Regions from separate parts of the Streptomyces sp. NPDC012466 genome, predicted to be linked through region 1. Evidence: predicted binding sites of a transcription regulator. Region 1 holds the regulator's gene; each other region holds the start of a gene.
What was found. The regulator HrcA, encoded in region 1, represses chaperone genes, less so after heat shock. The targets are predictions, from matches to a motif close to TTNGCACTCNGNNNNNCNGAGTGCNAA.

Region 2: groL (chaperonin GroEL) is a predicted target of HrcA. The motif match lies at 1,209-1,235, and genes of this name have one in related genera.
Region 3: groES (co-chaperone GroES) is a predicted target of HrcA. The motif match lies at 906-932, and genes of this name have one in related genera.

The regions. Positions count from the first base shown of each region.
Region 1 is NZ_JBIBEQ010000002.1:471,805-474,067, reverse strand. Features, by position in the region: gene ACFY9E_RS09675 (MBL fold metallo-hydrolase) at 1-511, opposite strand, end outside; gene hrcA (heat-inducible transcriptional repressor HrcA) at 682-1,698, shown strand; gene dnaJ (molecular chaperone DnaJ) at 1,698-2,263, shown strand, end outside.
Region 2 is NZ_JBIBEQ010000006.1:432,575-434,837, forward strand. Features, by position in the region: gene groL (chaperonin GroEL) at 1-1,082, opposite strand, end outside; gene ACFY9E_RS24035 (cold-shock protein) at 1,415-1,618, opposite strand; gene ACFY9E_RS24040 (MoaD/ThiS family protein) at 2,065-2,263, opposite strand, start outside.
Region 3 is NZ_JBIBEQ010000007.1:121,710-123,972, reverse strand. Features, by position in the region: gene groL (chaperonin GroEL) at 1-382, opposite strand, end outside; gene groES (co-chaperone GroES) at 498-806, opposite strand; gene ACFY9E_RS25460 (polysaccharide deacetylase family protein) at 976-1,722, opposite strand; gene ACFY9E_RS25455 (polysaccharide deacetylase family protein) at 1,719-2,263, opposite strand, start outside.

The DNA.
Region 1 (2,263 bases):
CTCCCGGCACCAGCACCGCCAGGTCGTGCGCGGTGTGCCCCGGGCCCACGTTCGCCAGCAGCACCTGCCGGCCGCCGCCCAGATCGAGGGTCCACTCGCCGGAGACCAGATGGCCGGGCGGGGCCAGCCGCTCCGCCGCCTCCCCGGCCGTGGACGCCGCCAGGCCGTTGCGCACCGCGTCCGCGCGCAGGTCCTCCCGGTCCCGCACCCGCGTCAGCACCCCTTCCACGCCCACCGCGCCGAACACCTCGGTGTCCGTGAACGCCGCCGCCCCGAAGACATGGTCGAAATGGGGATGGGTCAGCGCGAGATGCGTCACACGGTGACCCGCGGCCGCCCGCGCCTGAGCCCGCAACTTCGCGCCCTCGGCGAGGCTCGACCCCGCGTCGATCATGAGGGCCGCGCCCTCGCCGACCACCAGCCCCGCCGTGCAGTCCCATACCGGCAGCCGGCACCGCCCCACCCCGGCGGCCACGCGCTCCCATCCGAGGTCTTCCCAAGTCACCGTCATACGGCGACGCTAGCGGTGCACCCCGCCCGGGGCACGGCGCCGCACGACCAGCCTTGCCGGGGGTGCACCCCACCGCCGTACACTGGGCCGGGGAATGCTGGCACTCGCACGCGCAGAGTGCCAGGCCGGACCGGCAGGACAGCAGACGGAGACATCTGGAGGTGTGCGCGATGCTCAGTGAACGCAGGCTTCAGGTGCTGCGCGCCATCGTCCAGGACTACGTCGGCACCGAGGAGCCGGTGGGCTCCAAGGCCCTCACCGAGCGGCACAACCTCGGCGTCTCCCCGGCCACCGTCCGCAACGACATGGCGGCCCTCGAGGACGAGGGGTACATCGCCCAGCCGCACACCAGCGCCGGGCGCATCCCCACCGACAAGGGCTACCGGCTGTTCGTCGACAAGCTCGCCGGCGTCAAGCCGATGACCGCGCCCGAGCGGCGCGCGATCCAGAACTTCCTCGAGGGTGCCGTCGACCTCGACGACGTCGTGGCGCGCACGGTACGGCTGCTCGCGCAGCTCACGCGTCAGGTCGCCGTCGTGCAGTACCCGTCGCTGACCCGCTCGACCGTGCGGCATGTGGAGTTGCTCTCCCTGGCGCCCGCGCGGGTGATGCTCGTGCTGATCACGGACACCGGGCGGGTCGAGCAGCGGGTGGTCGACTGCCCGGCGCCCTTCGGCGAGGCCTCGCTCGCGGATCTGCGCGCGCGCCTCAACAGCCGCGTGGCGAACCGCCGTTTCGCGGATGTGCCGAGTCTGGTGGAGGATCTCCCGGAGGCGTTCGAGCACGAGGACCGGGGTACGGTCTCCTCGGTGCTCTCCGCACTCCTGGAGACGCTCGTCGAGGAGAACGAGGAGCGGCTGATGATCGGCGGCACCGCCAATCTGACCCGCTTCGGTCATGACTTCCCCCTCACGATCCGGCCGGTGCTGGAGGCGCTGGAGGAGCAGGTCGTGCTCCTCAAGCTGCTCGGCGAGGCGCAGGATCCGGGCGTGACCGTACGGATCGGTCACGAGAACGCCCACGAAGGACTCAACTCCACGTCCGTCGTGTCGGTCGGCTACGGTTCGGGCGGCGAGGCAGTCGCCAAGCTCGGCGTGGTCGGACCGACCCGCATGGACTACCCGGGAACGATGGGAGCGGTACGCGCAGTGGCACGGTACGTCGGACAGATCCTGGCGGAGTCGTAGTGGCCACGGACTACTACGCCGTACTCGGCGTGCGCCGCGACGCGTCGCAGGAAGAGATCAAGAAGGCCTTCCGGCGGCTCGCCCGCGAGCTGCACCCGGACGTCAACCCCGATCCGAAGACCCAGGAGCGGTTCAAGGAGATCAACGCCGCTTACGAGGTGCTGTCGGACCCGCAGAAGAAGCAGGTCTACGACCTCGGCGGCGACCCGCTCTCGCAGGCCGGCGGCGGCGCGGGCGGCTTCGGAGCCGGTGGCTTCGGAAACTTCTCGGACATCATGGACGCGTTCTTCGGCACGGCGTCGCAGCGCGGACCGCGCTCGCGCACCCGCCGCGGCCAGGACGCGATGATCCGTATCGAGATCGAGCTCGACGAGGCCGCCTTCGGCACGACCAAGGACATCCAGGTCGACACGGCCGTCGTCTGCAACACCTGCAACGGTGAGGGCGCGGCCCCGGGCACCTCCGCCCAGACGTGTGACATGTGCCGCGGCCGGGGTGAGGTCTCGCAGGTCACCCGGTCCTTCCTGGGCCAGGTCATGACATCGCGCCCCTGCCCGCAGTGCCA
Region 2 (2,263 bases), on a different contig from region 1:
TCGCGGTCGTAGTCCGAGTCGCTGTTCTCGATCTCGGCGCGGATCTGGTTGACCCGGCCCTGGACCTGCTCGGCGGAGCCGGCACCGTCGACGATGGTGGTCTCGTCCTTGGTGATGACGACCTTGCGGGCCTTGCCCAGGAGGTCGATCGTGGCGTTCTCCAGCTTGAGGCCGACCTCCTCGGAGATCACCTCGCCGCCGGTGAGGATGCCGATGTCCTGCAGCATCGCCTTGCGGCGGTCGCCGAAGCCCGGGGCCTTGACGGCGACGGACTTGAAGGTGCCGCGGATCTTGTTGACGACCAGGGTCGACAGGGCCTCGCCCTCGACGTCCTCGGCGATGATCAGCAGCGGCTTGCCCGACTGCATGACCTTCTCCAGGAGCGGGAGCAGGTCCTTGACGTTGGAGATCTTGGAGTTCGCGATCAGGATGTACGGGTCGTCGAGGACGGCCTCCATACGCTCCATGTCGGTGGCGAAGTACGCCGAGATGTAGCCCTTGTCGAAGCGCATACCCTCGGTGAGCTCCAGCTCCAGACCGAAGGTCTGGGACTCCTCGACGGTGATGACGCCTTCCTTGCCGACCTTGTCCATGGCCTCGGCGATGAGCTCGCCGATCTGGGTGTCGGCGGCGGAGATGGAGGCCGTGGAGGCGATCTGCTCCTTGGTCTCGACGTCCTTCGCCTGCTCCAGCAGGGCGGCGGAGACGGCCTCGACGGCCTTCTCGATACCGCGCTTGAGGGCCATCGGGTTGGCGCCGGCGGCTACGTTGCGCAGGCCCTCCTTGACCAGGGCCTGGGCGAGCACGGTCGCGGTGGTCGTACCGTCACCGGCGACGTCGTCCGTCTTCTTGGCGACTTCCTTGACCAGCTCGGCGCCGATCTTCTCGTACGGGTCCTCGAGCTCGATCTCCTTGGCGATGGACACACCATCGTTGGTGATCGTGGGCGCGCCCCACTTCTTCTCGAGGACGACGTTGCGGCCCTTGGGGCCGAGCGTCACCTTCACGGCGTCCGCGAGCTGGTTCATGCCGCGCTCGAGGCCGCGCCGCGCCTCCTCGTCGAACGCGATGATCTTGGCCATGTGAAGTGGTCCCTCCAGGACTGGGGGTGATTACTTCGGACCGCGCCCGCGCCCGCGACGGACGGCCCCGACCGGTTGGTTCCTTGCCCCATCCGGTCCGTGGGCCTCACCGACCCGGTCCTTACGTTGTCACTCTCACCTTCAGAGTGCTAACGCAATGATTAGCACTCGACCCCTGCGAGTGCAAGCGCCTCCCGGGGATCGGGCGGGGTCGTCAGCCGCCCGCGAACGCCGTCCGGCAGGGCTTTCGAACAGGCCGAAGGGCCCGCACCCCGGGGGGTACGGGCCCTTCTGAGAAGACCGGTCGCTTGAGCGTTGGTCGTGGTGCGCGTTCAGGCAGAGACGCGAACCATGTCGGCCTGCGGTCCCTTCTGGCCCTGCGAGATCTCGAACTCGACCCGCTGGCCCTCTTCAAGGGTGCGGTAGCCGTCCATCTGAATCGCGCTGTAGTGGACGAAAACATCCGCACCACCGTCGACCGCGATGAAGCCGTACCCCTTCTCCGCGTTGAACCACTTGACGGTGCCCTGAGCCATGCCTAACTCCCCTATTACTGGCCCTTGCACAGATCCACACTTCGCGGACCCGGGTCAGACCTCACCCCCCACGGTTGGGGGCGTGCGCCGGAACGCGTCGACCGCGGCCGAATGTATCTGTCCAACTGCCGTCTGCAACAGGTCAATCGGACGAGAATTCTGGACGCGCAGGGTCCGGAATGTAGGGAGAATTCGCCCGAATTCAGGGCAAGTCGGGCTCCACAAAGGGAACAAAAGCCGCAAAAGATGCGCACACTTTGGCTACATCTTGTCGGGCTCGCGGCAGGAATTCAGGGTTCCGATCAGAGGATCAGGAGCGCGTTCCCCAACTGTACCGCGCTCAATCACGCAGAATTGCCCCCTCCGCTTCTCTCACGGAGGGGGCAATTCAATGAACTCTCAGTGACGGCCGTTACCGAAGGTAATAATCGGGCCGGTCGACCGGTTCAGCCGCCGGCGACGGCGGGAATGATCGACACCCCGGCACCGTCGGGCGTCGCCGTCTCCAGTCCCTGTTCGAACCGCACGTCGTCGTCGTTGACGTACACGTTGACGAACCGGCGCAGCTTGCCCTGGTCGTCCAGCACCCGGGCGGCGATCCCGGTGTGGTTCTTCTCCAGATCGGCGATGACCTCGCCGAGATTC
Region 3 (2,263 bases), on a different contig from region 1:
CGGAGACAGCGGCGACGGCGGCGTCGATGCCCTTCTTCAGGGCGGCCGGGGAAGCACCGGCGGCGACGTTCTTCAGGCCCTCGCGCACGAGCGCCTGGGCGAGCACGGTCGCGGTGGTCGTACCGTCACCCGCGATGTCGTTGGTCTTGGTCGCCACCTCCTTGACCAGCTGGGCACCGAGGTTCTCGTACGGGTCCTCGATCTCGACCTCGCGGGCGATCGTGACACCGTCGTTGGTGATGGTGGGAGCGCCGAACTTCTTGTCGATGACGACGTTGCGGCCCTTGGGGCCGATCGTCACCTTGACCGTGTCGGCAAGCTTGTTGACGCCGCGCTCGAGGGCGCGACGGGCGTCCTCGTCGAACTTCAGGATCTTCGCCATGGGAGCGTGAGCCCTCTTCCGGAATCAGGGGTTACGGCACTGCGCCCCGGGCGCCCGGCTTCATAGCGATCGCGGGGGCCAGGGGCGCAGTTCAAAGCAATGTGCTTGGGGTGAATTACTTCTCGACGATCGCGAGCACGTCGCGGGCCGAGAGGACGAGGTACTCCTCGCCGTTGTACTTCACCTCGGTGCCGCCGTACTTGCTGTAGAGCACGACGTCACCGACGGAGACGTCGAGCGGAAGACGGTTGCCGTCCTCGAACCGGCCCGGGCCCACGGCCAGGACGACGCCCTCCTGGGGCTTCTCCTTGGCGGTGTCCGGGATGACCAGGCCAGAGGCGGTGGTCTGCTCGGCGTCGAGCGGCTGGACCACAATGCGGTCCTCGAGCGGCTTGATGGCAACCTTGGAGCTGGTGGTCGTCACGATCCGACCTCCCCCTTCGGAGATCTCACGGGGTTAACTGTCTGAGGTGGCGACCAGGTGGATCCGTCGTCGCGGGTGCCGGACCTGCCCGTCGCTGTGTTGGCACTCTCCTAGGGGGAGTGCCAGACCCGAGACTATGACTGCGATTAGCACTCGGTCAAGCGGACTGCTAATTGCCCGCGGCGCGTCGGCCGGGTGTTCTCTCCAGGTGGTCCTCCAGCCGCCCCACCCGCAGCCCTCTCCGCTCGATCTCCCGCAGCAGCCGCACGGTCCGTTCCGTCAGGGTCGGGGAGGCCGTCTCGCCCGACGGGACCGAGACGATGTCCCCGGGCCGCAGCCCGGAGCGGCCGCGGGTGTACGTCAGTTCGCCCTCGGCGTTCAGGGACGCCCGCCACAGGACGACCGCCGTGATGCCGCAGTCGGCCGCGGCGCGCAGGGTCGTCGTGTCGTAGGTGCCGTAGGGCGGGCGGAAGAGGCGGGGGCTGATGCCGAAGCGGGAGCGCAGTTTGTGCTGCTGGCCGCAGATCTCGGCGCGCTGGCCGGCATAGGGCAGGCCGCGCAGGGCGGGGTGGTCGAGCGTGTGGTTCTGGATGGACGCGCCGACCGCGCGCAGCCGGGCGAAGTGGCCGTAGCCGGGTCCCACGACGCTGTCCGTGAGGAACATGCTGACCGGGAGCCGCCGTTCGCGCACGAGGCCGACGAAGCGGGGGTCGCGTTCGGCCCCGTCGTCGTAGGTGAGGAAGACGACCGGGTCGCGGGTGGCGACGTGGTCCACGACGGGCGGCAGCCGGCGGGTGCCGCCCACCGCACCGGCCGGGTCCCGGGCCCGCCCGTCGGCGGTGCCCGGCCGCTGCCCCGCCCCGGCGCAGCCGGCGAGCAGGACGGCGCACAGCAGGGCGGCGGCCGGCCGCCTCACAGGTAGTCCTCCAGCCGCCCGACCGCGTAGCCCTGGGCCGTGACCTTGTTCAGGAAGCGGCGGACCATGTCGGCCATCGTGCCCTTCCACTGGTCGCGACCCCGGAAGTGCGTGAGGACGATGTCGCCCGGGCGCAGCTTCCGGTCCGCCTCGCGGTACTCCCAGTGGTCGGCGAAGACCTCTTCGTTCCACAGGGGCGCGTAGGCGATGCCGCAGGCCTTGGCGGCGCGCAGGGTCGCCCGGTCGTAGCTGCCGAAGGGTGGGCGGAAGAGGGCGGGCCGGTGGCCGAACCGCCGCTCCATGTAGCGCTGCATGCCGCAGATCTCGCGCTTCTGCGCCCGGTACGACTGGCCCCGCAGGTCGGGGTGGTGGAGGGTGTGGTTGTTCAGGACCACGCCCTGGGACTGCATCCTCCGGAAGTAACGGGGGTCGTCCTTGATCAGGTAGCCGCTGAGGAAGGCCGTGTACGGGAGGTCCAGGTCGCTCGTCATCCGCAGGAACGCCGGGTCCTTCTCAGCGCCGTCGTCGATGGTGAGGAAGA